3 regions of the Bradyrhizobium sp. TM239 genome follow, and region 3 is predicted to be linked to each of the others. Evidence: predicted binding sites of a transcription regulator. Region 3 holds the regulator's gene; each other region holds the start of a gene.
The links. The regulator PhoB, encoded in region 3, activates phosphate uptake and scavenging genes when phosphate is short. The targets are predictions, from matches to a motif close to TGTCATNNANCTGTCAT.
Positions count from the first base shown of each region.

Region 1: AABA84_RS23045 (acetoacetate decarboxylase) is a predicted target of PhoB. The motif match lies at 8,175-8,191, and genes of this name have one in related genera.
Region 2: AABA84_RS22680 (DUF47 domain-containing protein) is a predicted target of PhoB. The motif match lies at 2,712-2,728, and genes of this name have one in related genera.

Region 1 is NZ_BTIR01000013.1:93,083-102,807, forward strand. Features, by position in the region: gene AABA84_RS23010 (TetR/AcrR family transcriptional regulator) at 1-315, opposite strand, end outside; gene AABA84_RS23015 (PaaI family thioesterase) at 380-913, opposite strand; gene AABA84_RS23020 (enoyl-CoA hydratase) at 1,068-1,838, shown strand; gene AABA84_RS23025 (acetyl-CoA C-acyltransferase) at 2,104-3,300, shown strand; gene AABA84_RS23030 (MFS transporter) at 3,413-4,708, shown strand; gene AABA84_RS23035 (carbohydrate porin) at 4,705-6,102, opposite strand; gene AABA84_RS23040 (transporter) at 6,126-7,142, opposite strand; gene AABA84_RS23045 (acetoacetate decarboxylase) at 7,253-8,032, opposite strand; gene AABA84_RS23050 (patatin-like phospholipase family protein) at 8,232-9,407, shown strand.
Region 2 is NZ_BTIR01000013.1:23,084-32,808, forward strand. Features, by position in the region: gene AABA84_RS22665 (peptide chain release factor 3) at 1-522, opposite strand, end outside; gene sugE (quaternary ammonium compound efflux SMR transporter SugE) at 698-1,012, shown strand; gene AABA84_RS22675 (inorganic phosphate transporter) at 1,005-2,012, opposite strand; gene AABA84_RS22680 (DUF47 domain-containing protein) at 2,024-2,668, opposite strand; gene AABA84_RS22685 (branched-chain amino acid ABC transporter permease) at 2,826-3,794, opposite strand; gene AABA84_RS22690 (branched-chain amino acid ABC transporter permease) at 3,796-4,659, opposite strand; gene AABA84_RS22695 (ABC transporter substrate-binding protein) at 4,723-5,943, opposite strand; gene AABA84_RS22700 (ABC transporter ATP-binding protein) at 6,002-6,748, opposite strand; gene AABA84_RS22705 (ABC transporter ATP-binding protein) at 6,741-7,496, opposite strand; gene AABA84_RS22710 (hypothetical protein) at 7,839-8,486, shown strand; gene AABA84_RS22715 (ArsC family reductase) at 8,490-8,849, opposite strand; gene AABA84_RS22720 (tRNA-binding protein) at 8,953-9,324, shown strand; gene AABA84_RS22725 (TetR/AcrR family transcriptional regulator) at 9,538-9,725, shown strand, end outside.
Region 3 is NZ_BTIR01000011.1:2,418-12,142, forward strand. Features, by position in the region: gene argF (ornithine carbamoyltransferase) at 1-54, opposite strand, end outside; gene AABA84_RS18525 (aspartate aminotransferase family protein) at 54-1,262, opposite strand; gene AABA84_RS18530 (GcrA family cell cycle regulator) at 1,719-2,231, shown strand; gene phoB (phosphate regulon transcriptional regulator PhoB) at 2,471-3,178, opposite strand; gene phoU (phosphate signaling complex protein PhoU) at 3,201-3,917, opposite strand; gene pstB (phosphate ABC transporter ATP-binding protein PstB) at 3,929-4,747, opposite strand; gene pstA (phosphate ABC transporter permease PstA) at 4,744-5,595, opposite strand; gene pstC (phosphate ABC transporter permease subunit PstC) at 5,600-6,589, opposite strand; gene pstS (phosphate ABC transporter substrate-binding protein PstS) at 6,730-7,743, opposite strand; gene AABA84_RS18565 (ATP-binding protein) at 7,888-9,189, opposite strand; gene AABA84_RS18570 (YbhN family protein) at 9,261-9,725, opposite strand, start outside.

The DNA.
Region 1 (9,725 bases), on a different contig from region 3:
GCCATGGCCGGGATTGTCGCGATGCAGCGCCGAGAGGTAAGCATCCGCGATCAGCGCCAGCCGCTTGTCCGGCGAAACCTCGTCGGTGATCTTGCGCCAGTGCTCCATCGAGCGGTCCATCGCATACCCGAACGCCTCGATCACCAGCGCCTCGCGGGAATCGAAATGCGCGTAGAACCCGCCATGGGTCAGGCCCGCCTCCTTCATGAGGTCGGCGACGCCGATGCCATGGGCACCCTTTTCACGCAGCCGCACGGAGGCCTTTTTCACGATGCGGTCGTGGGTTTCCTGCTTGTGTTCCCGGGAGTAGCGCATGCGGTTCTCATTGGATGTCGAGGGTCATCTCATAACACGCAAATGACGAAATGGGTGCATTAATTCATGTTAAGTTGCTTCCGATCATGGAAAACGTTGCAGTTGCATGCACCGCAAGAGCGCTCCTGCCGTCCCGGACGAAGCCTTCGGCGTAGCTGGTCTGCCGCCCCAGCTTGATCACCTTACCTTCGGCCGAGATCAGGCCTGAGCGAACCGAGAGCGGACGCAGGAAGGTCATTTTCAGGTCGAGCGTGACGGAGCTCTGCCCCGCTTCCAACCGGGTCGAGATCGCGCACCCCATCGCGGTATCGAGCAGCGCAGCTGCGGTCGCGCCGTGGATAAGGCCGATGGTATTTTCGAGATCCTCGCGCGGCTCCAGTTCCATGACGATCCGGCCCGGCTCGACCACCCCCACCGTGAAGCCGATCAGTTTTGCAAAAGGCGGCGGCGGCAGCCGGCCGTCGCGAATGCCCAGCATGGCGTCCATGCCCGACAGGCCCATCGCCACTTTCGCGACCGGCGCCGGCACCTGCCAATCCACCACGCGCTCGCGCCGCTGCGCGGACGAAAACAGATCGAGTTGGTCGGGTTCAGTCATGGGATTCCTTTTGTATGATACATGTCATACTATGCCGCGGACTTCGCACTTGCAACTCGCCCCCCTGCCCGCTTGACAATAAGGACGTTTCGGCCCGGAAGTGGCACCGACCCGCGCGCCTCGCGCCGGTCCACGAAATCTTCGAGATGCCACGATGGAAATGCTCAACCACCACTGCGGCGTGACGCGCGATGCGCGCGGCGTCGTTCATGTCGCGATCTGCAACGCCGGCCCGCTCAATATTCTCGGTTCGCCGGTGACCGACGCCGTGCGCGAAGGCCTGCAGCAGCTCAGCTCCGACCGCAGCATCCGGGTCGTGGTGCTGCGCGGCCAGAGCGAGAAGAGCATGATCGGCGGCGCCGACATCAAGGAGATGGCCAAGCTCGACCAACGATCGGCCGAAGCCTTCATCAGCCGCCTGCGCGATCTCTGCGAGGCCGTGCGCGCCTTCCCTGCCCCGGTGATCGCGCGCATGCCCGGCTGGTGCCTTGGCGGCGGCCTCGAGGTCGCCGCCGCCTGCGATTTCCGGATTGCCGCGCATGATGCGCATTTCGGCATGCCGGAGGTGCGCGTCGGCATCCCCTCGGTGATCCACGCAGCGCTGTTGCCCCGCCTGATCGGCTGGGCCCGCGCGCGCTGGCTGGTGATGACGGCGGAGAATATCGACGCCCCGACCGCGCTGGCCTGGGGACTGGTCGACAAGGTGGCGGCGGAGGGCGAACTGGATGCCGCCGTCGAGCATCTCGTGAACACGCTGCTCGAATGCGGCCCCGAAGCGCTGAGGTCGCAAAAGGCGCTGCTGCGGCAATGGGAGGAGCTGCCGTTGACGGAGTCGGTGAACCTCAGCGTCAAGGTGTTCGGCGAGTCGTTCCTGACGGACGAGCCGACGCGGCTGATGCAGGCGTTTGTGAACAGGAAACGGTAGGCGATAAGCCCACCCCAAAAACGGTGTCATGCCCCGCGAAGGCGGGGCATCCAGTACGCCGCAGCAGCAGTGGTAAGAGCGAGTTCGCCAACGCGGGCCTCTGGAATATACTGGATTGCCCGCTTTCGCAGGCAATGACAGCGAGGGTCGACCGACCAAATCTCATCCGACCCACGACATTTTCTCATCCCAGCCGCGGTTGCATTTTTTGCGCCGCATCATATGATGATCGTAATTCTACACAGCACCGCCAGGGAGCCCCATCATGGCCGAAGCCGCCGATCCCGTCGTCATCGTCTCCGCCGCCCGCACCCCGCTCGGCCGCTTCATGGGCGAGCTCTCGCCTCTCCCCGCGCACAAGCTCGGATCGCACGTGATCGGCGCGGCGCTGGAGCGCGCAAGACTTGCACCCGAGAAAGTCGACGAGGTCTTCATGGGCTGTGTGCTGCCGGCCGGACAGGGCCAGGCACCCGCCCGCCAGGCGGCGCGCGCGGCCGGACTGCCCGATGGCACGGGCGCGACCACCGTCAACAAGGTCTGCGGTTCCGGCATGAAGGCGACCATGCTGGCGCACGACATCATTCGCGCCGGCTCGGCCGAGATCGTCGTCTCCGGCGGCATGGAGAGCATGAGCAACGCACCGTATCTCCTCGCCAAGGCCCGCGGCGGCTATCGCGTTGGCCATGACCGCATCATCGACCACATGATGATGGATGGCCTCGAGGATGCCTACGAGACCGGCCGTTCCATGGGCGATTTCGGCGAGGCCACCGCGGAGGCGTACCAGTTCACCCGCAACGACCAGGACGCCTACGCGATGGAGACGCTGAGCCGCGCCCGCAAGGCGGTCGAGGGCGGCGCGTTCAAGGCCGAGATTGCGCCGATCACGCTCGCGGAAAAGGCCGGTCCCCGCATCGTCGCCAATGATGAGCATCCGCTGAAGGTCGATCCGGCGAAGATCCCGGGCCTGAAGCCGGCATTCCGCGCCAACGGCACCATCACGCCGGCCGCCTCCTCCGCCAATGCCGACGGCGCCGCTGCGCTCGTGCTGACCAAGCGCTCGCTGGCCGATCGGAGCGGCCTGCCCGTTCTCGCCGAGATCAAGGGCCACGCCACCCACAGCCAGGAGCCGCAATGGTTCACCACGGCGCCGATCCCGGCGATCCGCACGCTGCTCGACAAGGTCGGCTGGAGCGCAGGCGACGTCGACCTGTTCGAGATCAACGAGGCCTTCGCCGTGGTGGCGATGGCGGCGCAGCGTGATCTCGGCATTCCCCGCGACAGACTGAACATCAATGGCGGCGCCTGCGCGCTCGGCCATCCCATCGGCGCCACCGGCGCACGGCTGATCGTGACCCTGCTGCATGCGCTCGAGGCGAACAACCTCAAGCGCGGCATTGCCGCGCTCTGCATCGGCGGCGGCGAAGCCACGGCGATCGCGGTCGAGCGGTCGGCGCGCTGAGCGCGGGCGTCCGAAATGGAGGGAAGTCTGTCATTTTAGACTTCCCTTCCCCGTGCCAGACTGAAACCATGACGCGAGTCCCACCGGGCTCGCCAACCCACATTGAGGCCCAATGATCTCGAACTGGCTCGCGGCAGCATTGTCCCGCCGCAACATCCATTACGGCTGGGTGATGGTCGGCGTGACCTTCCTTGCCGCGCTGATCAGCGCCGGCACGGTCGGCGCGCCCGGCGTGTTCATCGTTCCGCTTCAGAAGGAGTTCGGCTGGAGCACGGCGCAGATCTCGTCCGCGCTGTCGATCCGTTTCATCCTGTTCGGACTGATGGCGCCTTTCGCAGCCGCCCTGCTCAACCGCTACGGCCTGCGCAACGTCACGCTGGCGGCACAGCTCATCGTCGTCTCGGCGCTCGTGCTCTCGCTCGGCATGACCGAGGTCTGGCAGCTCGTCGCGCTGTGGGGCGTGGTGATCGGCATCGGCACCGGCATGACCGCGCTGGTGCTCGGCGCGACCATTGCCACGCGCTGGTTCGCGGCACGGCGCGGCCTCGTCGTCGGCATCATGACCGCGAGCGTCGCCACCGGCCAGCTCGTGTTCCTGCCGCTGCTCGCAAGCCTCACCGATCGCTACGGCTGGCGGCTCGCGCTCGGCTTCGTCTGCATCATGCTCGGCGTCTCGGCGCTGGCCGTCCTGCTCGCGATGCGCGACCGTCCGAGCGATCTCGGCCTGCGCCCGTACGGCGATGAGGGCACCGAGCCCCTGCCCGCCCCGCCCGTGAGCCACGGCTCGATCACCGGCGTTGCGCTCGGCACGCTGCGCGACGCGTCGAAATCATCCGCGTTCTGGATCCTGTTTGCGACCTTCTTCGTCTGCGGCGCCTCGACCAATGGTCTCGTCCAGGTGCACCTGATCCCGATGTGCCTCGATTTCGGTATCCCGCAGGTGCAGGCCGCGAGCCTGCTCGCTGCCATGGGCATCTTCGATTTCTTCGGCACCATCATGTCGGGCTGGCTGTCGGATCGCTACGACAACCGCTATCTCTTGTTCTGGTACTACGGGCTGCGCGGGCTCTCGCTGATCTTCCTGCCCTTCAGCGATTTCTCGTTCTACGGCCTCTCCGTCTTCGCGATGTTCTACGGCCTCGACTGGATCGCGACGGTGCCGCCGACGGTGCGTCTCACCGCGCAGAAATTCGGGCCCGAGCGCGCCAATCTGGTGTTCGGCTGGATCTTTGCCGGCCATCAGCTCGGAGCCGGTACCGCGGCGTTCGGCGCAGGTCTCTCACGGACGGTCTATGAGAGCTACCTGCCCGCGTTCTTCATCGCCGGCGCGCTCTGCGTGTTCGCCTCGCTGATCGTGCTGGCGCTGTCGCGGCAACCGAAACTACAGCCGGCGACGGCCTCGGCCTAGTACCGCAGCGTGGTGGTGACGCCGAACACCGCGGCGTCACCGATCCGCGAAATACCGCTCGGATCGTTCGGATTCGCGATGCCGCCCGAGGGACGGAACACATATTGAAAGTAAGGCGCGATCAGCCAGCCCGGCTTGATGTGCGCCTCGTAGATCATCTCGATCAGCGTCTCGTTGCTGCGCACCGGGCTTCGGACGCCGGTGAAGGCCTGCGTATCAACGTCGAGATTGCGCGCGGTGTTCGAGATCCGCATGTACGCCATGGCCACGCCGAAGCGGTCGAGCGGACGGCCCGGCGTGAAGCCGACGAAGCCGATGCCGCCGTCCAGATAGAGGTCGATCAGATTGCGGTCCGGCGGGCTGTAGGCGATGCGGCCGAACGCGGTGATGCCGGGCAGCGAAGCCGAGGTGCTGTTCTCGGTGACCTCAGGCGGCCGATAGAGCACCTGCTCGATCACGGCGAAGATGCCGTAACTGCCATTGAGCCTTGCGGGAATGCCGCTGCCGCCGGGATCGGCGATCGACATCCCCTCCGCCGTCAAGCGCTGGCTGTCGAACGAGCCGTAATGCTTCCACGCGCCCGGCGTGAAATTGCCGGCGAGCGGACGGCCGCCGATATCGATGTCGTAGTTGAAGCGGACCTGCCCGATCACCCATGGCGGATCGTTGACGCGGAATGCCAGGCCATGATGGTCGCGCAGCTGCGGATCGACATCGCCCGGCCCCGACGGATCGCCGTTGAACACCGCACCATAGGCGGTGATCCTGTCGGTCAGTGCCGCCTTGATGCGAATGCCGGGCACCGCGATCGGCGGCGCCGGGCCGCCGGCCGGAAGGTTGCTCGCCTTGATCGCGGGCCAGCCGAAGGTGCCGTTGATGAAGAGGTCGTCGGTCTGACTGTCGAAGAACTCGACATCGGCGGCCTGCTGGCCGGCCCGGATGTTCAGGCGGTCATTGAAAAAGCTCTGCTCGAAATAGGCGTTGTAGAGCCGCTGGTCCGGCAGTGCTTCGATCTCGCTGATGGTGGCGAGGTTCTGGACGTAGTTGCGGGACAGGCCCTGGCCGTAGATGACGAGAGCATTGGCGTAAAACCGGCCGCCGGTCCACCCGACCAGCTTGTCGAGATCGGCATCGACCGACAGATCGAGGCGGCCGAAATGGACCGCACCGCGCTTCACGCCGCCGGCGGCGTTGGCGATATTGTCTGCGATATAGGTGGCGCCGAAATTCAGGCCCTTGCTGGCAAGGCCGTCGTGCCACGCGTTGAACCATTTGGGAAACAGCCATGCGGCCGCGCTCTCGTCCTTGGCGCCGGCGAGCGCGCTCGTCGCCGTGCAGGCCAGGGCAAGCGCGGCCGCACCTCGCAACAGAGAGCTATGGACGGTCCCGATCACGGCTGATTCCGGCTGGCGCAACGCTATTTGAAGATACCCGTGCGCCGCATGAAGAGATAGGCAGCGCCAACCGAGGAGGCCATCAGCACCGACGCCCAGAGGAATCCGGTCTCGACCTCGGTCAGCGGCAGGCCCTTGGTGTTCATGCCGAAAATGCCGGTGACCAGCGTCGGCGGCAGCAACAGCGAGGTCACGATCGAGAGGGTGTGGAGATGGCGGTTGCTCTCCTCCTCGTTCTTGAAGCGCAGCTCTTCCTCGAGCAGGCGGCTGCGCTCGCGCAGCTCGACGATGTCGTGATCGAGCCCGTCGAGCCGCTGCGCCAGCTTGCCGGCCTGGATCCGCAGCGCCGGCGACAGATGATCGGTGTTCTTTTGATCGAGACGGTGAAACAGCGTGCGCAATCCGGTGAGCTGCCGATGCAGCCGCACGCAGGTGCGGCGGAGCCGGCCGAGATTGCGGCGCATCTCCGGCCTCGCGTCATCGGCCAGGATGCGCTCCTCGATATCGTCGATCTCCTGGCCGAGCTTGTCGGCCATCCGGTCCAGCGTGTCGGCGACCTCGTCGACGATCTTTTCGAGCAGATGAGCGACATTGTCGACGCGGTAGCCGCCTTCGAGCACCCGCCGCGTGGCGTCCGCCGAGCACAGCGCCTGATGGCGGCCAGAGACCAGCAGGTGCTCGGTCATGGCGAAGCGCAGGAACGCGGTCTCCTCCGTCGCGCTGTCGATCTCGCGCACGAGATCGGAGAACACGCCGTAGACGCAATGGTCGATGACGTGAAGCTGCTGGAAGGTGTCGTGCGACAGCAGCAGCTCGCGCGCCAGCGGCGGCAGCTGCGACGCCGCGATCCAGGGCCGCGCGCGTGCGTCCGTGAGGTTGAAATGCAGCCACAGCCGTCCGTCATGGCTGAACTCGATCGGCTGGTCGACCGGCAGCGCCTCGGCACTGCCGTCGCTGTGCAGGCGGAAGGCCCAGACCAGGCCGGGAATGGCGGGTTCGGCGTTCGATAATGCGCTGGCAAGCTTTGCCGGCTCAGCCATGGATAGCCCCAACCGTCAACAACTGCCCCATTCCGGAAGACGGCTGACGGCATCTTCCGGACCCAGGCGGGTACTCAATTACGCCAGTGTTACAGTTTGATGATGCCGCCCTATTCCGCCGCCAGCCCGGTCGCGGCTGCCTCGGCTTGCCTGATGTAGTCGTGCACGACGCGGCCGAACGGCAGCGTCAGATCGGCGATGTAATGATGCGCCCCGAGGCAGCGGCGGACCGGGAAATCGGCGACCGGCGCATTGACATGCGGCACCAGATGCAGCCGGCCCGGCCCCATCCAGGAGCCCTTCGGCACGATATCGATCAGGTTGATCGCGACCAGCTGGCAGACCTCGAGACGGCCGTCGACGCCCGGGATCATCTTCAGATTCACTTGCGTCTTCGACAGCGTGGCGCGGGTGAGATCGCCGTTGCCGGCCATGCTCTCGTGCTTGTAGCCCATGGTGCCCATGGCGACGAGCTGGCCGGCATATTCCAGCGTGCCCGTCAGCGTGTCCTTGACGATCTCGAGCTTGGGATGGGCGTACTTCTTGGGAAAGCCCCAGATCTCGCGGCCGGCGGCGATCGGCGGATCGTCGTCGAGATACATCTGCGAGACGAAATTGACGTCCTCGCCGTTGAGGCGCGCGGGGATGACGAGGCCGGATTCGGTGTAGCTGCCGAAGCCGGAGGAATCCGGCATCTTGATCCACTCGTAATGCACGATCGGCTGGTCGATCGGCTGCAACGGCTCAGGCAGGCCGGCGCGGATCAGCTCCGGGTCGGTCTCGTAAGTGATGACGAGGAATTCGCGGTTGACGAACCGGTACGGACCGGCCGGATAGCTCGGCCCTGCCGCGGGCATGGACGGAAGTCTCAGCACGTCTTCGCTTCGCATCGCTGGTCTCCTGTGAATCCCGATCGGCGGCAATTGCTAACGATCCTCATTGACTGCGATGTGAAGCTTTTCCGTCAGGCGCACGACCCCTGCCGTTGCAGCGTGGTCGGTCTGCGCTACCGGAGATGTATCGGTGCCGCCTTGTCATCACGCCGTCACCACGTGACGCAATCGTCTGGCGCAAGCAGGAGGCATCGCCATGGACGCCCGCACGTCGCAACCGACATATCAGAGCCATCAGGCGCCCTCGCGGGGCTGGCGGCCCGAACGCTGCGATCGCGTCGCGCTGGTGCTGCAAGGCGGCGGCGCGCTCGGGGCCTACCAGGCCGGCGTCTATCAGGCGCTGCACGAGGCCGGCATCGAGCCCGACTGGGTCTGCGGCGTCTCGATCGGCGCGATCAACTCCGCCATCATCGCCGGCAACAAGCCGGAGAAGCGGCTCGAGGCGCTGCGCATCTTCTGGGAGCGCATCACCAACCGCAAGATCTGGCACTACACGCCCGACGGCGACATCTTCCGGCAGTGGCGCAATTTCACCAGCGCGTGGATGACCTCGGCGATGGGACAGCCCGGCTTCTTCACCCCGCATCAGGTCAATCCCTGGTTCAGCCCGGTCGGCGCGCGCACCGCGACCAGCTATTACGACACGATGCCGCTGAAGGAGAGCCTGCTCGAGCTGGTCGATTTCGATCTCATCAACGAGAAGAAGGTCCGGTTCGCGGTCGGCGCGGTCAACGTGCTCTCGGGCAATTTCATCTATTTCGACAATTCCCATGACGAGATCGAGCCGGAGCACATCATGGCCTCCGGCGCCCTGCCCCCGGCGCTGCCGATGGTGCGGATCGGCACCGATCATTTCTGGGACGGCGGCATCGTCTCCAACACGCCGCTGCAGCATCTGCTCGACCAGGAGGACGCGCTCAATTCGCTGGTGTTCCAGGTCGACCTGTTCAGCGCGCGCGGCGTGCTGCCGCGCTCGATCCAGGACGTGATGGCCCGCCACAAGGACATCATGTATTCCTCGCGCACGCGCCACAACACCGACGTCTATCGCCGCACCCACAATCTCAAGGTCCTGCTCTACAAGGCGCTGGCGAAGCTGCCGGACGAGCAGCTGTCCGACGAGGAGCGCAAGCTGAAGGGAAGCCTGTGCCACATGCCGGAGATCGCGATCCTGCATCTGATCTATCAGCAGAAGGCCTATGAGGGCGACGCCAAGGACCACGAATTCTCGGGCACCTCGATGCGCGAGCACTGGACCAGCGGCTATGAAGACACCAAGCGCACGCTGAAGCGCCGCGACTGGATCAAGATGCCGGACGAAGGCATGGGCCTCGTGGTGCACGACGTGCACCGGGAGACGGAGAGCGCGTAAGGGCCGCTTGTCTCCCGGACGCGCAGCCTTGCTGCGCAGAGCCGGGACCCAGACGCCACACGGTTCGCCGCAATCATGGGCCCCGGCTCTGCAGCGCACCGTCGAAGGGACGCTGCGCTGCTTCCGGGGCGCGAGCGTGCCTGCAAGACATGATCCCTTCAGAAGACACACTCTCGCATTCTCGCGGCTCATTTCGCCCGAGCTTTGCTCTCTTCGTTGCCCTTCTTGTTCAGAAAGGGCGCAGGGAAGGCCGGGCGCCGGCTGGCACCCGCGGTCCCGTGTGCGAACAAGACGCGCACGGGGTGGACAACAGGTGTA
Region 2 (9,725 bases), on a different contig from region 3:
CGCCAGCGTCTTCTCGATCTCGTCGAGCAGCTCGAACACGTCGCGGCTCTCGCGGTCCATCTTGTTGATGAAGGTGATGATCGGGATATCCCGAAGACGGCACACCTCGAACAGCTTTCGGGTGCGCGCCTCGATGCCCTTGGCGGCGTCGATCACCATCACGGCGGAATCGACCGCCGTGAGCGTGCGATAGGTGTCTTCCGAAAAGTCCTCGTGGCCCGGCGTGTCCAGGAGGTTGAACACGAGGCCCTCGAACTCGAAGGTCATCACCGAGGTCACGACCGAGATGCCGCGCTCGCGCTCGATCTTCATCCAGTCCGACCGCGTGTTGCGCCGCTCGCCCTTGGCCTTGACCTGGCCGGCGAGATTGATGGCGCCGCCGAACAGCAGCAGCTTTTCGGTCAGCGTGGTCTTGCCGGCGTCGGGATGGGAGATGATCGCAAACGTGCGCCGCCGCGCCACTTCGGCGGCAAGCGGGGAACGGGCCGGCGATTCGGCTGTGGTGGTGGCGATGTCGGACATGGCGGGAGCGTGTGGCAGGGAAAACGGGCCTGATCAAGCCTCATTTGGTGATTGCGGAGCCCCCCGGCCAGCCCCATATCGGCCTTGGCCATACTGGCCTTGGGGGGAGGACGGCCTCCCCAGCCCATCAGCACGTCAGCCGCGGGGACGACCCTGCCTTGAATGGAGGGTCGTCATGGCCTGGAGCATCCTGTTCGTCGCGGGCCTTCTCGAGATCATTTGGGCGATCGGCCTGAAATACACCGAGGGCTTCACCAGGCCTGTTCCGTCCGTCGTCACGCTCGCGGCCATGGCCGGCAGCGTCATCCTGCTCGGGCTCGCGCTCAAGTCCCTGCCCGTTGGAACCGCCTATGCTGTCTGGACCGGCATCGGCGCGGTCGGCACCGCAACACTGGGCATCATCCTGTTCGGCGAGCCGGCCACGGCCCTCCGTCTTGCCAGCATCGGGCTGATCGTTGCCGGCATCGTCGGGCTGAAGCTCGTTACCTGACGAAGATCTCGACCGCCCACCAGGTCAGCGCCGCCACGACGGCCGAGGCCGGGATCGTGATCACCCAGGCGTAGACGATCGAGCTGGCAACGTTCCAGCGCACCGCCGAGACGCGGCGGGCGGCACCGACGCCGACGATGGCGCCGGTGATGGTGTGCGTGGTGGAGACGGGAACCCCGAGATAGGTCGCCATGAACAAAGTCGCGGCCCCGCCGGTCTCGGCGCAGAAGCCCTGCATCGGGGTCAATTTGGTGATGCGCAGGCCCATGGTGCGGACGATGCGCCAGCCGCCCATCAGCGTGCCCATCGCCATCGCCGCCTGGCACGATAGCACCACCCAGAACGGCACCGAGAAGTCGCTGCCGAGATGGCCCTGCGAATACAGCAGCACCGCGATGATGCCCATGGTCTTCTGCGCGTCGTTACCGCCATGGCCGAGCGAATAGAGCGAGGCGGAGGCGAATTGCAGAATACGGAAGGCGCGATCGACCGCGAAAGGCGTCGAGCGCACCGAGGCCCAGGACACGATCGCCACCAGCATCATCGCGAGCAGGAAGCCGATCAGCGGCGACAGCACGATCGCCAGCACCGTCTTGGTCAATCCGCTCCACACCGCAGCCGAGATCCCGGCCTTGGCCATGCCGCCGCCGACGAGCCCGCCGATCAGCGCATGCGAGGACGAGGACGGGATGCCGAGCGCCCAGGTCACGAGGTTCCAGACGATGGCGCCGACCAGGGCCGCGAAGATCACCTGGGCGTCGACGATCGAGGGATCGATGATGCCGGTGCCGATGGTCTGGGCGACGTGCAGGCCGAACACCATGAAGGCGACGAAATTGAAGAACGCGGCCCAGATCACGGCGAATTGCGGCCGCAGCACGCGGGTCGAGACGATGGTCGCGATCGAATTGGCGGCGTCGTGCAGGCCGTTCAGGAAATCGAACAGCAGCGCGACGGCGATCAAGCCGACCAGGACGGGAAGACCCAACGCGGCATCCACAGCGGCCTGCCCTAAACTTGCTCGATGACGATGCTGTTGATCTCGTTCGCAACGTCGTCGAAGCGATCCGCCACCTTCTCGAGGTGGTCGTAGATCTCGACGCCGACGATGAAGTCCATCGCGCTGCCATCGCGATGCTTGAGGAACAGTTCCTTCAGCCCGATGTCGTGGAGATCGTCGACCCGGCCTTCCAGCTTCCCCAGCTCTTCCGTGATCGCGGTCAGCATGGCGACGTTCGGGCCGATCGATTGCATCAGCGGCAGCGCGCGGCCGACCAGATTGGCGCATTCGATCAGAAGCCCGCCGATCTCGCGCATCGGCGGCTCGAAGGTGCGGACCTCGAACAGCATCACCGCCTTGGCCGTCTGCTGCATCTGGTCGATGGCGTCGTCCATCGACGTGATCAGGTTCTTGATGTCGCCGCGGTCGAACGGGGTGATAAAGGTGCGGCGCACCGCCGTCAGCACCTCGCGGGTGATGTTGTCGGCGTCGTTCTCGAACTGGTTGACGCGCTGGCAATAGACCGGCGTCTCCTCGCCCCCGTTCAGCATGCCCTGGAGCGCGATGGAGCCCTGGATCACCGTCTGGGCATGCCGGTCGAACAGGTCAAAGAACCGTTCTTCCTTGGGCAGGAAAGCACGAAACCATCGCATCATGGGGGTAGGTTACCGGTTGGAAATGGCCCGGCCCCGTCAGGGCCGTCATGAAACTGTCATAGACCATTTTCGATCCGCGCGCGTGTCATCTCGCGCGCGCGGAGCCGGATCATCCACCGCTTTCAAGCGGCCGGGAAATCGTTTTTGAATCAGTTAGTTAGAGCGATCGCCGGAAGTAATGCGCGATTTCGCCGATGACGCCGCGGCGGAAGGTAAGCACGCAGACCACGAAGATCGAGCCCTGGATCACCGTCACCCACTGGCCGAAGCCGGCGAGATATTGCTGCATGGCGATGATTGCGAAGGCACCGACCACGGGGCCGAAGATGGTTCCGAGGCCGCCAACCAGCGTCATCAGCACGACCTCGCCCGACATCGACCAATGGACGTCGGTGAGCGAGGCGTTCTGCGCCACGAACACCTTCAGCGCACCGGCAAAACCGGCCAGAGTTCCCGACAGCACGAAGGCCAGGAACTTGTACTGGTCGGTCCGGTAGCCGAGCGAAATCGCCCGCGGCTCATTCTCCCGGATCGCCTTCAGCACCTCGCCGAATGGCGAGTTGATGACACGGAAGATCAGCAGGAAGCCGGCGAGGAACCCGACCAGCACGACGTAATAGAGCACCGTCGGCTTGGAAAGATCGAACACGCCGAACATGTGTCCCTGCGGGATGCCCTGGATGCCGTCCTCGCCGTGGGTGAACGGGGCCTGGAGGTAGATGAAGTACAGCAGCTGCGACAGCGCCAGCGTGATCATCGAAAAATAGATGCCCTGGCGGCGGATCGAGATATAGCCGGTGATGAGCGAGAGCACGAAAGCCGCGGCGATGCCGACGAGGATGCCGAGCTCGGGCGGCAGCGCCCACACTTTCAGCGCATGCGCGCAGCAATAGCCGGCGGTCCCCAGGAACATGGCGTGGCCGAACGACAGCAGGCCGCCATAGCCGATCAGCAGATTGAAAGCGCAGGCGAGCAGCGCAAAGCACAGCGCCTGCATCACGAAGAACGGGTAGACGCCGGTGAATGGCACTGATGCCAGCAGCAGCGCCATCACTACGAAAGCGATCATCTCGTCGCGCATCGCGCGAGGGGTCACCGGCAGCGTGTCGTCCGTCAGGGTTGTCATATCAGGCCGCCCTTCCCGTCAATCCCGTTGGCTTCACCAGGAGCACCAGCACCATCAGCACGAACACGACGGTGTTGGAGGCCTCGGGGTAGAAATACTTGGTCAGCCCCTCGATCACGCCCAGCGCGAAGCCGGTGATGATGGAGCCCATGATCGATCCCATGCCGCCGATCACGACCACCGCGAACACGACGATGATGAGGTCGGCGCCCATCAGCGGCCGCACCTGGTTGATCGGCGCCGAGAGCACGCCCGCGAGCGCGGCAAGACCGACGCCGAGACCATAGGTCAGCGTGATCATGCGCGGCACGTTGATGCCGAAGGCGCGCACCAGCGTCGGATTTTCGGTGGCGGCGCGCAGGTAAGCGCCGAGCTGGGTCTTCTCGATCAGGAACCAGGTCGCCAGGCACACGACCAGCGAGAACACGACCACCCAGCCGCGATAGATCGGCAAGAACATGAAGCCCAGATTCATGCCGCCCCTGAGCTGGTCCGGAATGGCGTAAGGCAGCCCGGAGGAGCCGAAATAGTTCTGGAACAAGCCCTGCACGATCAGCGCGATGCCGAAGGTGAGAAGCAGACCGTAGAGATGGTCGAGCCCCGTCAGCCATTGCAGCATGGTCCTTTCCAGGATCATGCCGAAGATGCCGACGATCACGGGTGCGATCAGCAGCGCCCACCAGTAGTTGATGCCGCCGAGGCTCAACAGGAAATAGGCGACGAAGGCGCCCATCATGTAGAGCGCGCCATGGGCGAAATTGATGATGTTGAGCATGCCGAAGATCACGGCAAGCCCGAGACTGAGCAGCGCGTAGAACGAGCCGTTGATCAGTCCCACCAGTAGCTGAGCGTAAAGAGCCTGCATCGATCAATCTCGTACCCGGTCTCGTGCCATTTCACTCTGCTGCGCCGAGGGGCGCGGCAGGTCTCACTTCTTCACCAGCGGACAGGCGCTTTCCGACAGCGGCCGGAAGGCCTGGTCAGCCGGGGTCGTGCCGACCAGCTTGTAATAGTCCCAGGGCCCCTTGGATTCCTCGGGCTTCTTCACCTCGAAGAGATAGGCCGGATGCAGCTTGCGGCCGTCGGCGCGGATCGAGCCCTGGCCGAACAGCGGGTCGTCGGTCGGCATCTCCTTCATCTTGGCGACCACCTTGGCGCCGTCATGCGGATTGCCGCCCATGGCTTCCAGCGCCTTGAAATAATGCAGCAGGCCCGAATAGACGCCGGCCTGCACCATCGAGGGCATCGCCTTGTTCTTCATGCGCTCGGAGAAGCGCTTGGAGAACGCGCGGGTGCCATCGTTCATGTCCCAATAGAAGGTCTCGGTGAAGTTCAGCCCCTGCGCCACCTTCAGGCCGAGCGCGTGAACGTCGGTGATGAAGAGAAGCAGGCCCGCCAGCTTCTGCCCGCCCGCGACGATGCCGAATTCCGCGGCCTGCTTGATGGTGTTGGTGGTGTCGCCGCCGGCATTGGCCATGCCGACGATCTTGGCCTTCGAGGCCTGCGCCTGGAGCAGGAACGAGGAGAAGTCGGCGGTGTTGAGCGGGTGCCTGACAGTGCCGATCACCTTGCCGCCCGACTTGACCACGACCGCCGTGGTGTCGCGCTCGAGCGCGTGACCGAAGGCGTAGTCGGCGGTGAGGAAGTACCAGGTGTCGCCGCCGGCCTTCACCAGCGCCTGCCCGGTGCTGTTGGCCAGCATGTAGGTGTCATAGACCCAGTGAACGGTGTTCGGCGTGCACTGCGCGTTGGTGAGGTCCGAGGTCGCCGCGCCCGTGTCGATCAGGATCGAGTTCTTCTCCTTGACGACGTTGTTGACCGCCAGCGCCACGCCGGAGTTCAGTACGTCCATGAAGATGTCGACCTTCTCGACGTCGATCCACTGTCGCGCAATCGTGCTGCCGATGTCAGGCTTGTTCTGGTGGTCGGCGGAGATCAAGTCCAGCTTCCAGCCCTTGGCCGCGAGCCCGGAATCTTCGATCGCCATTTGCGCCGCCACGGTCGAGCCGGGACCGCCGAGGTCGGCATACAGTCCCGAATTGTCCGTGAGCACGCCGATCTTGACGTTCTTGTCCTGCGCGGCCGCGCCGCCCGCCGTGCCCAAGGCCAACGCCGCACCAAGCAACATGGCCGAAATGCTATGCTTCATGATCCGCTCCCAATATTCCTTCAGCAGTTATACGTAACGACCAGTCGGCCTGCGCCGCTCAGACGCCGAGATAGGTGTGGAGCTTGTCCATGTTGGCGGCAAGCTCCGCATTGGAAAATCCGTCAATGATCTTGCCGTGCTCGACCACGTAGTAGCGGTCGGCGACGGTGGACGCGAAGCGGAAATTCTGCTCGACCAGGAGGATCGTGAAACCTTCCTTCTTGAGCCGCGCAATGGTGTGGCCGATCTGCTGGATGATGACCGGCGCAAGGCCCTCGGTCGGCTCGTCCAGCATCAGGAAGCTCGCGCCGGTGCGCAGGATGCGCGCGATCGCGAGCATCTGCTGCTCGCCGCCGGACAGCTTGGTGCCCTGGCTGTTGAGCCGCTCCTTCAGGTTCGGAAACAGGTCAAAGATCTGCTCGAGTGGCAGCCCGCCTGCGCGGACCACCGGCGGCAGCATCAAATTCTCCCGCACGTCGAGACTGGAGAATATGCCCCGCTCTTCCGGGCAGAATGCGATGCCCATGCGCGCGATCTTGTCGGAGGTCGCGCGGATGATCTCCTGGTTGTTGAACTTCACCGAGCCGGTACGCTTGCCGATGATGCCCATGATCGATTTCAGCGTGGTCGTCTTGCCGGCGCCGTTACGCCCGAGCAGGGTGACGACCTCGCCCGCGTTCACGTCGAAGTTGATCCCGTGCAGGATGTGGGACTCGCCGTACCAGGCCTCCAGGTTGCGGATTTGAAGGATGTTTCCGCCGGTCGCAGCCTTGGCCGGAGCCTCGGCGATCGCAGTGTCAGGCATGACCGGCTCCCAGATAGGCTTCCTTGACGCGCTCGTCCTTGGTGAGCTCGCTGTAATGGCCCTGCGCGAGCACCTGCCCGCGCGTCAGCACGGTGATGATGTCGGACAGGTTGGCCACGACGCTTAAGTTATGCTCCACCATCAGGATGGTGTATTTCGCCGAGATGCGCTTGATCAGCGCCGCGATCTTGTCGATGTCCTCGTGGCCCATGCCGGCCATCGGCTCGTCCAGCAGCATCATCTCCGGGTCGAGCGCGAGCGTGGTTGCGATCTCGAGTGCACGCTTGCGCCCGTAGGGCATTTCGACCGCGGGCGTGTTGGCAAACTCGTTGAGGCCGACATCGTTCAACAATTCGCGCGCGCGATCGTTGAAGCGGTTGAGCACCGACTTGGAGCGCCAGAAATCGAATGAAGATCCGTGCTGGCGCTGAAGCGCAACACGGACGTTTTCCAGTGCCGTGAGATGCGGAAACACCGCCGAAATCTGGAACGAACGAACCAGCCCCATGCGGGCCACGTCGGCCGGCGCCATCGCGGTGATGTCCTGCCCCTTGTAGAGGATTTTTCCGGCAGACGGTTTGAGGAACTTGGTCAGAAGATTGAAGCAGGTCGTCTTGCCGGCCCCGTTCGGGCCGATCAACGCATGAATGCTCCCACGGCGAACCTTGAGCGCAACGTCGCGGACGGCGAAGAAGCCCGCGAACTCCTTGGTCAAGCCTTCCGTTTCGAGAATGAACTCATCGGCCAAACAGATTTCCCCCTGCCCGCGCCAGCCGCGTGGCTATCCTTGTTGCTTCGGCTTTCCGGAGGCCCTGAAGCCCATCCGGAACGCCGCCTCCGGGCGCGGAATATGCCGGAGGTGACGGGGGTTAGGCAAGGCGGAAAGCTGAGCAGATCAGGTCTCCGGCCGGGATATAAATGCTCCCTTAGTCGGAGATGTTTTGATGTCGTGCCTGCCCGGCCTCCCGGTTCGCAAGGCACCGGTCATCAAGCCGTCGTTAACGGTCTTTGGTCCGGCGCGCCAGCCTTCATAGAAAATTTTCCCGCAGGCGGCATCATGTGCGGGTTTTGACGTTCCGGGATTATTGTTTTGGATTTCGCAAGCGCCGCTCCTTCCGTCGTCAAGTCGATCAGGCAGCGTGATCTCCTGAACACGTGGCTGCGACTTTATGCGCGCCAGCAGATCGCGCCGGCGGTCTGGGAATATCAGCCTGCGCGGCTCGAGGAAGAGCTGTCCGATCTCATCTATTATACGGTGGACGCTTCGACGCCGGCGCCGCGCCTCACCATCCAGAGCGAAAACACGCGCATCTCCCGCGCCTATGGACATACCGGCAAGGGCGTTCTGCTCGACGACTATCTCGGGCCGCGACTCGCCCCCTTCGTGATGCCGGTTTATTTTGAATGCGTGGCGCGTGGGCTGCCCGTCTACAGCGTTGCCGACGTCGACGACATCTACGGACGCATCGTCGCGTATGAACGGCTGCTGCTGCCTTTCCAGACCGACGGCAAGGTCTGCCACGTCATCGCCTCGGTCAAGACCTTCTGCGAGGACGGCGGCTTCGAGATCAAGAATCTGATGCGCGGAAATGACGCGCTGCCGCGCCCGAAACTGCGTGCCGTGATCGATCGCGATCTCTTCCATCGCGCGCCTGGCCGCATCGCGACGGCCGACGTCGTCGAGTTCGCGGACCAGCCGGCTCCCGGCGTCACCAACGAGATTATCGAGCTGAACTAGTCTCTAACGCGTCTTGGCGCCGACTTCCTTGGCATAGATGTCCGGCTTGAAGCCGACCAGCAGCTTGCCGCCGATCTCCAGCACCGGCCGCTTGATCATCGATGGTTGCGCTAGCATCAGCGCCAGCGCCTTCTTCTCGGTGACGCCTGCCTTGTCGGAATCGGGCAGCTTCCTGAACGTCGTGCCGGCGCGATTGAGCAGCGTCTCCCAGCCAACCTTGTCGCTCCACTGCTTGAGCTTGTCCTTGTCCACGCCCGCCGTCTTGTAGTCGTGGAATTCATACGCGAAGCCATGGGAGTCGAGCCAGGCGCGCGCCTTCTTCATGGTGTCGCAGTTCTTGATGCCGTAGATGGTGTTGGGCAAGATGTTCCTCGCGCATGGCGTACGTGATGTTCGCAGCGTTGTACGAAACTCCGCCCCGCGCGACAATATTGCGAACGACGCCAACTCGCCGAACGGACATCCCATGCACGTCACCCACGATCCCGCAGCCGCCGCCACGCCGACCATCGACTTCAACAGCTTCCTCGCGGTCGATATCCGCGTCGGCACCATCGTCGACGCAAAACCGTTTCCGGAGGCGCGCAAGCCGGCCTTTCGGCTGTGGATCGACTTCGGCCCGGTGATCGGCGTGCGCAAGAGCTCGGCGCAGATCACCGAGAACCATCCGCTCGAGACGCTGGTAGGACAACAGGTCGCGGCCGTCGTCAATTTCCCGCCGCGCCAGATCGGACCTGTCATCTCGGAGGTGCTGACGCTCGGCTTCCCCGATGCCGACGGCAAGGTCGTGCTGATGCAGCCGAGCAAGCCGGTGCCGAACGGCGGACGGCTGTTCTAGCCGCGCGCGATCGAGCGCAGCGTCGCCTCTGGCCAGGCATTCGCAACCACATCCTCCTCCTCCTTCCCAGCCCCGGGCCGGCCAGACTTGACCAAAATCCTCCTCTGCAATAAAATGACTGACTGATCGTTTTTTATATTGATCTGCTTGCCGCAAGGTTGACTGGAACGGACGGTAAAATGATCGATCTGTCAGTTATTTGAGGACGGCCAGATGCCCAAGATCAGCGACAAGCAGCGCGAAAGCCGGCGGCAGCAAATTCTCGAAGCCGCCCTCGCCTGCTTCTCCGAAGACGGTTTTCACCAGACCGGCATGGCCGACATCGTGAAGCGGTCCGGACTGAGCCACGGCGCGGTCTATCTCTACTTCCAGAGCAAGGACGATCTGATCGAGGCGCTCGC
Region 3 (9,725 bases):
CAGCTCGTTGATATCGAGGAAGTGCTTTGGAGTTTTATTGGGGGACTTGCTCATCAGCTTGCCGCCCGCTTGGTCTGGCTGGACGAGATCGCGGCGCAGGCGCGCTCGAGCCGCCCGACGCTGTCCTCGATCTCGGCTTCGGTCACGATCAGCGGCGGCAGGAAACGCACGACATTGTCGCCGGCCCCGACGGTGAGCAGCTTTTCGTGACGCAGTGCCGCGACGAGATCGCCGGAGGGCACCACGGCCTTGATGCCGATCAGAAGTCCTTCGCCGCGCACTTCGCTGACGACATCGGGATGACGGTCGATCACGGAGGCAAGCTTCTGCTTCAGCAGCAGCGACATTCTCTGCACGTGGTCGAAGAAGCCGGGCTTGAGCATGACGTCGAGCACGGCATTGGCCGCGGCGACCGCCAGCGGATTGCCGCCGAAGGTCGAGCCGTGCGAGCCGGGCCCCATGCCGGCCGCCGCATCCGCGGTTGCCAGCACCGCGCCGATCGGGAAGCCGCCCCCGAGCGCCTTCGCCAGCGACATCACGTCCGGCGTGACGCCGGTGCGCCGATAGGCGAACAGATCACCACTGCGGCCCATGCCGGTCTGCACCTCGTCGAAGGCGAGCAGCAGGCCCTTCTCCTCGCAGAGCTGGCGCAACGCCTTGAGGAAGGTCGGCGTTGCCGAGCGCACGCCGCCCTCGCCCTGGATCGGCTCGATCAGGATGCCGGCGGTGTGCGGACCGATCGCCTTCTTGACGGCCTCGATGTCGCCGTGCGGCAGCTGGTCGAAGCCATCCATGGGCGGGCCAAAGCCTTCGAGATATTTTGCAGATCCGGTCGCGGCGAGCGTTGCCAGCGTACGGCCGTGAAAGGCGCCTTCGAAGGTGATGATGCGATAACGTTCCGGATGACCCTTGGAGAAGTGATGATGGCGGACCAGCTTGATCACACCCTCCAGCGCTTCGGCGCCCGAATTGCAGAAGAACACGAAGTCGGCAAAGCTCTCGTTGCAAAGCCGGTTGGCGAGCTTCTCGCCATCCGGGCTCTGGAACAGGTTCGACATGTGCCAGAGCTTCGTCGCCTGCTCCTGCAACGCCTTGATCAGATGCGGGTGGCAATGGCCGAGCGCATTCACAGCCACGCCCGAGGTGAAATCGAGATAGCGATCGCCATTGGTCGCGATCAGCCAGCAGCCTTCGCCGCGCTCGAAGCCGAGGTCGGCTCTGGCGAAAACGGGGAGCAAATGCGGCGCTGCGCTGTTAGTCATGATGTCACTTGAATGTTGCGGACGGTGTGACGCGTGCATTGCGCAACGCACCATCGACCGGCCCGGAAAACGAAACGTGCCGCCTTTTAAGGGCGGCACGCGCGACTATCTTATGCCTGGCAAGACGGGTGTCAATGCCGCCCGGAAAGCCTCGCGAAACGCTGAATCCGTAGTCTTGCGGTGCCGATTTTGCGGGTTTTCACCACGGAACATGTGGAAGCGAGTCGGCGGACTCTTGCGCGGGAGTCACGCCATATTGTAGCGTTTGGATTGTCAGATACGACATCTCGTGCAGCGGTTCTGATCCCAAGAGTCCTCATGTACCGGCGTAAACGTTCGGGCGTCAGTCACGCGCCCGGCGAGCCTTAAGGGATTCTGACGGCACGGGTTTTTGAAGGCTTAGGCAATCGCTGCGAGGCCCCAGCATGGCTGGCGCGTAGCGAGGGAAAGGGTGCAATGACGGTTTTGACCTGGTCCGACGATCGCGTCGAGCAGCTGAAAAAGCTCTGGGAGGCCGGACTTTCGGCCAGCCAGATCGCAGCTGAGCTCGGCAATGTGACCCGCAATGCCGTGATCGGCAAAGTGCACAGGCTCGGTCTGTCCGGCCGTGCCAAGAGCCCTTCATCGGCAGCGCCCCGGCCGCGCAAGGCGCGTCCCGCGCAGCACATGATGCGGGTGACCCGCCCCATTGCGCGCGGCAACACCGCGCTGGCGCAGGCCTTCGAGGTCGAGGTGGAGGCTGAACCCGTCACCTACGACAACGTGGTGCCGATGAGCCAGCGGCTGTCGCTGCTCGAGCTGAACGAGGCGACCTGCCATTGGCCGGTCGGCGATCCCTCCAGCCCGGATTTCTTCTTCTGCGGCGGCAGGGCGCTGTCCGGCCTGCCCTACTGCGCCCAGCACTCGCGCGTGGCCTATCAGCCGGCGGCGGATCGCCGGCGCGCACCGGCGAAGCCGGGCCCGCGGTGAGCGGATTTAGCTGATCGCAAAGACGGCAGCCGTCACACGACGGCGCCTCAACCAACTCGGTGTCATCCCCGCGAACGCGGGGATCCATAACCACAGGGCGCAGTTGTCGCGCGAGATGGTCACTCCGAGTCTTCGCCAAATCACTGCCTGTGGTTATGGGTCCCGGATCTGCGCTGGCGCTTGTCCGGGACGACGCTGTGTGTGAGGCGACAGCCCACCAAATCCAGCGCTTGCAAACCCTACGCCTGCTCCGCCTTCGCGAAGCGGTCGTCCAGCGCGTAGCCGGCACCGCGGACGGTGCGGATCGGGTCCTGCTCGCGGCCGAGATTGAGCAGCTTGCGCAGGCGGCCGATATGGACGTCGACGGTGCGCTCGTCGATGTAGATGTCGCGGCCCCAGACGCTGTCGAGCAGCTGCTCGCGCGAGAACACGCGGCCGGGATGCTCCAGGAAGAACTCCAGCAGGCGATATTCGGTCGGACCGAGATCGATCGGCCGGCCCGAGCGCGCCACGCGGCGCTTGTCGCGATCGAGCTCGATGTCGCCATAGGCCAGCACTGTCGCGAGCCGCTCAGGACTGGCGCGGCGCAGCAGGCCCTTCACGCGGGCGAGCAGCTCCGGCACCGAGAACGGCTTGACGATGTAGTCGTCGGCGCCGGTCGCAAGTCCCCGCACCCGCTCGCTCTCCTCGCCGCGCGCGGTGAGCATGATGATCGGGAGCTGCTTGGTGTCGGGCCGGGTCCGCAGCCGGCGGCACAGCTCGATGCCCGACAGGCCCGGCAGCATCCAGTCGAGCACGATCAGGTCCGGGATGTGTTCCTTGAGGCGGGTGTCGGCGTCGTCGCCGCGCATCACCGTCTCGACGTCATAGCCGTCGCCTTCGAGGTTGTAGCGGAGAAGCTCGGTGAGAGCTTCCTCGTCCTCAACCACCATAATGCGTGCGCCCATGGTGTCGTCGCTCCTTAAGACTTCAGGTATTCGGGATCGTGGTGGCGAAGGTGGTCATGTCGCCCTTCGGCCGCTTGTCGGTCATCGCCTGGCCCTCGATCATGTAGAACACGGTCTCGGCGATGTTGGTGGCGTGGTCGCCGATCCGCTCGATGTTCTTGGCGCAGAACATCAGATGGATGCAGAACGAGATGTTGCGCGGATCCTCCATCATGTAGGTGAGGAGCTCGCGGAACAGCGAGGTGCAGATCGCGTCGACTTCCTCGTCGCCCTTCCACACCGCCATCGCCGCCGGCAGATCGTGTGCGGCATACGCGTCCAGCACCGACTTGACCTGCTGCTGCACGAGGTCGGTCATGTGTTCCAGGCCGCGGAACAGCTTCAGCGGATGGAAGTCGGTCTCCAGCGCGGCGACGCGCTTGCCCATGTTCTTGGCGAGGTCGCCGATGCGCTCGAGGTCGGTCGCGACACGCATCGCGCCGACGATCTCGCGCAGGTCCACCGCCATCGGCTGGCGGCGAGCGATGGTGAGCACGGCGCGTTCCTCGATGCGCTTCTGCAACGCGTCGAGCTCGGCGTCGATGGTGACGACGCGCTGGCCGAGCGCGACGTCGCGGCGGATCAGCGCGTCGACGGAATCGACGATCATGCGCTCGGCGATGCCGCCCATCTCGGCGACCAGGCGGGTGAGCTCCTGGAGGTCGGTGTCGAAAGCCTTTGCGGTATGTTCGGTACCCATATTGCGTCTCCTCAGCCGAACCGGCCGGTGATGTAATCCTGCGTGCGCCGGTCGGTCGGCGACGTGAAGATCTTGCTGGTGTCGTCGAACTCGATCAGTTCGCCGAGATACATGAAGGCGGTCTTGTCGGACACGCGCGCCGCCTGCTGCATGTTGTGCGTGACGATCGCGATCGTGTAGTTCTCGGACAGTTCCTGGATCAGCTCCTCGACCTTGGCGGTCGAGATCGGATCGAGCGCCGAGCAGGGCTCGTCGAACAGGATCACTTCAGGGCGCACCGCGACGGTGCGGGCGATGCACAGGCGCTGCTGCTGGCCGCCGGAGAGCGACAGGCCGGAGGCGTTGAGCTTGTCCTTGACCTCGTTCCACAGCGCACCGCCGCGCAGCGCCTTCTCGACCCGGTCATCCATCTCGGACTTCGAGATCTTCTCGTAGAGGCGGATGCCGAAAGCGATGTTCTCGTAGATCGTCATCGGGAACGGCGTCGGCTTCTGGAACACCATGCCGACCCGGGCGCGCAGCAGGTTGAGGTCGAGCCTGGGGTCGAGGATGTTGGTCTGGTCCAGCATGAGCTGGCCGGTGGCGCGCTGGCCCGGATAGAGGTCATACATCCGGTTGAAGATGCGCAGCAGGGTCGACTTGCCGCAGCCCGACGGGCCGATGAACGCCGTGACGCGGTTGGCGCCGAGCGTCAGGTTGATGTTCTTCAGCGCGTGGTGCTCGCCGTAATAGAAATTGAGATTGCGCACCGTCACCTTGGCCGGGGCTTCCGGCAGCGGCTGCGAGGCCAGATGGGCGCTGGAACTCATGGATACGGACAGGTCGGTCATTTTGCAGTCCTCTCGGCGCCGAGGATGCGCGCGCCAATGTTCAGGGCAAGCACGGTGAGCGTGATCAGCAGCGCGCCGCTCCAGGCGAGCTGCTTCCAATAGGCGTAGGGGCTCTGGACGAAGTTGTTGATGGTGACAGGCAGGTTGGCCATCGTCTTGTTCAGGCCGAGGCTGAAGAACTGGTTCGACAGCGCGGTGAACAGCAGCGGCGCGGTCTCGCCCGCGACGCGGGCGGTGGCGAGCAGCACGCCGGTGATGAGGCCCGAGCGCGCGGCGCGATAGGCGATCCGCTTGATCACCAGCGAGCGCGGCAGGCCCAGCGCCGAGGCCGCCTCGCGCAGGGGATTCGGCACCAGCAGCAGCATATCCTCGGTGGTGCGCAGCACGACCGGGATCACGATGACGGCGAGCGCGAGCGCGCCTGCGATCGCGGAGAAGCCACGCATCGGCACCACCACCGCGCCATAGATGAACAGGCCGATGATGATCGAGGGCGCCGAGAGCAGGATGTCGTTGATGAAGCGGATCACCGAGGTCAGCTTGTCGTTGCGGCCGTATTCGGCGAGATAGGTGCCGGCGAACAGGCCGAGCGGCGCGCCGATGCCGACGCCGATCACCGTCATGATGATCGAACCGACGATCGCGTTGCGCAGGCCGCCTTCGGTCGAGCCCGGAGGTGGCGTATCCGCGACGAAGAGCTCGAGATTGAGGCCGGCCAGGCCGTTGAAGAGCAGCGTGATCAGGATCAGCGCGAGCCAGGTGACGCCGAAGGCGGCCGCGGCGAAGCAGAGTCCGCGGATGACGATGTCCTTGCGGCGGCGACGCGAATAGATCGGATTGAGCGCCATGACGTTACTTCCCCGCCTTCTTGTCCAGCCGCATCAGCATCAGCCGCGCGGCGGCCAGCACAAAGAACGTCAGCACGAACAGCAAGAGGCCGAGCAGGATCAGGCCGGACTGGTGCAGGCCGTCGCTCTCGGCGAACTCGGATGCGATCGCCGCCGAGATCGTGGTGCCCGGCGCGAAGATCGATGAGGAGATGCGGAACGAGTTGCCGATGATGAAGGTCACCGCCATGGTCTCGCCGAGCGCGCGGCCCAGCGCCAGCATGACGCCGCCGATGATGCCGACGCGGGTGTAGGGGATCACCACGCTGCGGACGACTTCCCAGGTGGTGCAGCCGACGCCGTAGGCGGCCTCCTTCAGAACCGGCGGCACCGTCTTGAACACGTCGACCGAGATCGAGGTGATGAAGGGCAGCACCATGATGGCGAGGATCAGCGCGGCGTTGAACGTGCTGAGATAGGACGGCGGACCGGCGAAGATCGCGCCCAGCACCGGGACGCCGTCGAAGATCCTGATCATGAAGGGCTGGAAGGTGTTGGCCAGGAACGGGCCCAGCACGAAGAAGCCCCACATGCCGTAGATGATCGAGGGAATGCCGGCGAGCAGCTCGATCGCCATGCCGATCGGGCGGCGCAGCCATTGCGGGCAGAGCTCGGTGAGGAAGATCGCAATGCCGAGACCGACGGGAATGGCGATCAGCATCGCGATGAAGGAGGTGACGAGCGTGCCGTACATCGGCCCGAGCGCGCCGAGCACGGGCGGATCGGCCGACGGCGCCCAGCGCTGCGTCCACAGGAAGGAGAAGCCGTATTCCTTCATCGCCGGGAACGCGCCGACGATCAGCGAGACGATGATGCCGCCGAGGATGAGCAGCACCGAGATCGCGGACAGCCGCGTGATCCAGTAGAAGGTGACGTCGCCGAGCTTGAACGCGCTCAAGGCCTTGGCGCGGTCATACGGTCCGGCGTCGTCGATTACATCGCTCTGAACGGCCATCTCTGCCACGCCGATCCCCTGTGCCCGTTATATACGCTTGTTGTCAGTCTTTTTGTCGGTCTCGCGCTCCGGACGCGGCGCACGCCGATCCGGAGCGGAAGTCTTGCGGGTCCCGGCGCGGCGTCCGGGACAGGAGCACCTTAGCTCTTGATCTCGGCAGCCCAGGTCTTCTCGATCAGGGTCACGACGCCCTCGGGCATCGGGATGTAGTCGAGCTCTTCAGCCGCCTTGCCGCCGCTCTTGAAGGCCCAGCGGAAGAACTTGATGGCTTCCTGCGAGGCCGCCTTGTCGGTGGCGTCCTTGTGCATGAGGATGAAGGTCGCCGCCGTGATCGGCCAGGACTTCTCGCCGGGCTGGTCGGTCAGGATGACGTAGTAGCCGGGCGCCTTGGCCCAGTCGGCGTTGGAGGCGGCCGCCTGGAAGGCTTCGACGGTCGGCTGCACCGGCTTGCCGGCCTTGTTGACGAGACCGGTGTAGGTCAGCTTGTTCTGCTTGGCATAGGCGTACTCGACGTAACCGATCGAGTTCTTGGTCTGGCTGATGTTGCCCGACACGCCTTCGTTGCCCTTGGCGCCGACGCCGACCGGCCACTCGACCGCGGTGCCCTCACCGACCTTGCTCTTCCAGTCCGCGCTGGCCTTGGCGAGATAGTTGGTGAAGTTGAAGGTGGTGCCCGAACCGTCCGAGCGGCGGACCACGGTGATGGCTTCCGAAGGCAGCTTCACGTTCGGATTGAGCTTCTTGATCGCGGCGTCGTCCCACTTGGTGATCTTGCCGAGATAGATGCTGGCGAGCGTCTCGCCGTCGAACACCATCTCGCCGGGCTTCACGCCCTCGAGGTTAACGACGGGGACGATGGCACCCATCACCATCGGCCACTGCACGAGGCCGTCCTTCTCGAGCTGCTCGGCCTTGAGCGGCGCGTCGCTGGCGCCGAAGGTCACGGTCTTGGCCTGGATCTGCTTGATGCCGCCGCCGGAACCGATCGACTGGTAGTTCAGACCGTTGCCGGTCTCCTTCTTGTAGGCGTCAGCCCATTTGGAATAGATCGGGAACGGGAACGTGGCGCCGGCGCCGGTGATGTCGGCAGCAAAGGCCGCTGTCGCCGATGCGGCGACCAAGCCGGCAGCGACGATCGTCTTGAGGAAATTCATGCTGGTCTCCATACAGGGGAGCGAAGCGCCATCAGCGCCCGATCGCGCTCCCCGTGCCGCCCCTTTAGGAGCGGTCGGCTGTGCTTTTACGAAGGTTTCGTGACAGCTGGATGACTATCTTAAGCGACTGAAATCGTTATAAATTCAGCTCAGAGCCGCAGGCTTGCCCTGGGGAAAACAGGCGGTGAAAGTGGCGCCCTGCTTGGGCACGCTCTCGATCAAAAGCCGGCCGCGATGACGGTTAAGAATATGTTTCACCAGCGATAATCCGAGCCCGGTGCCGCCCTGCGAGCGACTGTCGCCGACGTCGACCCGGTAGAACCGCTCGGTCAGCCGCGGCAGGTGCTCGGGCGAGATGCCGGGGCCGAAATCGCGGACCATGATCCGGATTTCCTGAGTTCCATCAGTGGCCGCGCCAGATGTCAGCGTCACGATGACGCGTCCGCCGGAGGCGCCGTATTTGAGCGCGTTCTCGATCAAATTCTCGAACAGTCGGAGCAGCTCCTCGCGGTCGCCCGCGATCATCACCGGGCCATCGGGCAGATCGATCTCGACCTCGACCTGGCGCTCGCGCGCCAGCGGCTCGAGCCCGTCGGCGACCTGGCGGATGATCGGCAGCAGGTCGACCAGCGTGTCGGGCCGGACATGGGCCGACAGCTCGACCCGCGACAGCGACAAGAGATCGTCGATCAGGCGCGCCATGCGGGTGGCCTGGTTGTGCATGATGCCGAGGAAGCGCTCGCGCGCCTTGGGATCGTCCTTGGCCTGGCCCTGCAGCGTGTCGATGAAGCCCGACAGTGCGGCCAGCGGCGTGCGCAGCTCGTGGCTGGCATTGGCGACGAAGTCGGCGCGCATCTCCTCGACCCGGCGCAGCGGCGTCTGGTCGTGGAAGGTCATCAGCATGCATTTGTCGGCGCCGCCGAAGCTGGTCGGCACCGGCACCGGCGTGATCATGAGCTCCATCCAGCGGTCGACCGGGACGTGGTCGAGATAGGTCGCGCGCCGTGGCTCGGTGGTCGCGATCGCCTCGCGCAGCGCCGTGATGATCTCCGGCGAGCGCAGCGCGAACTGGGCGAGCTCGTTCCTGCGCAGCGCCGGCGCGAGCTGGGCGGCTGCGGCGTTGAGGTGGATGACGCGGCCGGCGCGGTCGAGCAGCACCGCCGGATCCGGCATGCCGGCGACGACCGCGGCCACCGCCGCGCTCTCGACCGGGGTGATCCGCCTGACGTCGTCGCGCGAGGCGGCGGGATCATGCAAGCGCCACGGGATCAGCGCCGCCGCCGCGATACAGAGGAACACGATCGCGGCGTGCAACGCCGACAATTCGCCGAGCGAGACCACGACGGACAGCGCCAGCGCCGCGGCGATCAGGATCACGGTCGAATGCCGCAGCCGGTCGGACCAGGGCTGGGCGGAGGGAGAAGAAGATGGGGCGTCGATCGCCATCGGGGCGGACTTCTCCTGGTGGTTTGTCCTTAAGACTTCACTCCTAAGGCCTGACTCCTAAGGCCTTACTCCTAAGGCTTGGCGCCGTCGCTGCGCTCTCTCACGTAAGCGGCTTCACGCGCCGGGCCGGGGTCGAGCTTGAGCGCCGCCTGCTGCAAGCGCTTCGATCGTGCGCCGATGATAACTTCGCGAAACGTCAGCAAGATTACAGATATGACGAAAGGGGACAGATAATAGAGGACGCGGAACAGCAGCATGCCGCCCAGAAGTTCCTCGCGATCCATCTGCCAGAGACCGACCAGCATGGCGGCGTCGAACACCCCGAGCCCGCCGGGCGAGTGGCTGGCGAAGCCGAGCAGGGTGGCCGAGACGAAGATCACCGCGACCACGACAAAGCCGAGATTGGGCTCGTCCGGGACCAGCACGTACATCGCGAGCGCGCAGAAGCCGAGATCGACGATGCCGATCGCGATCTGGAGCAGCGTCAGCGGGCCGCCGGGCAACACCACGGTCCAGGGCCCGCGGCCGACCACGCG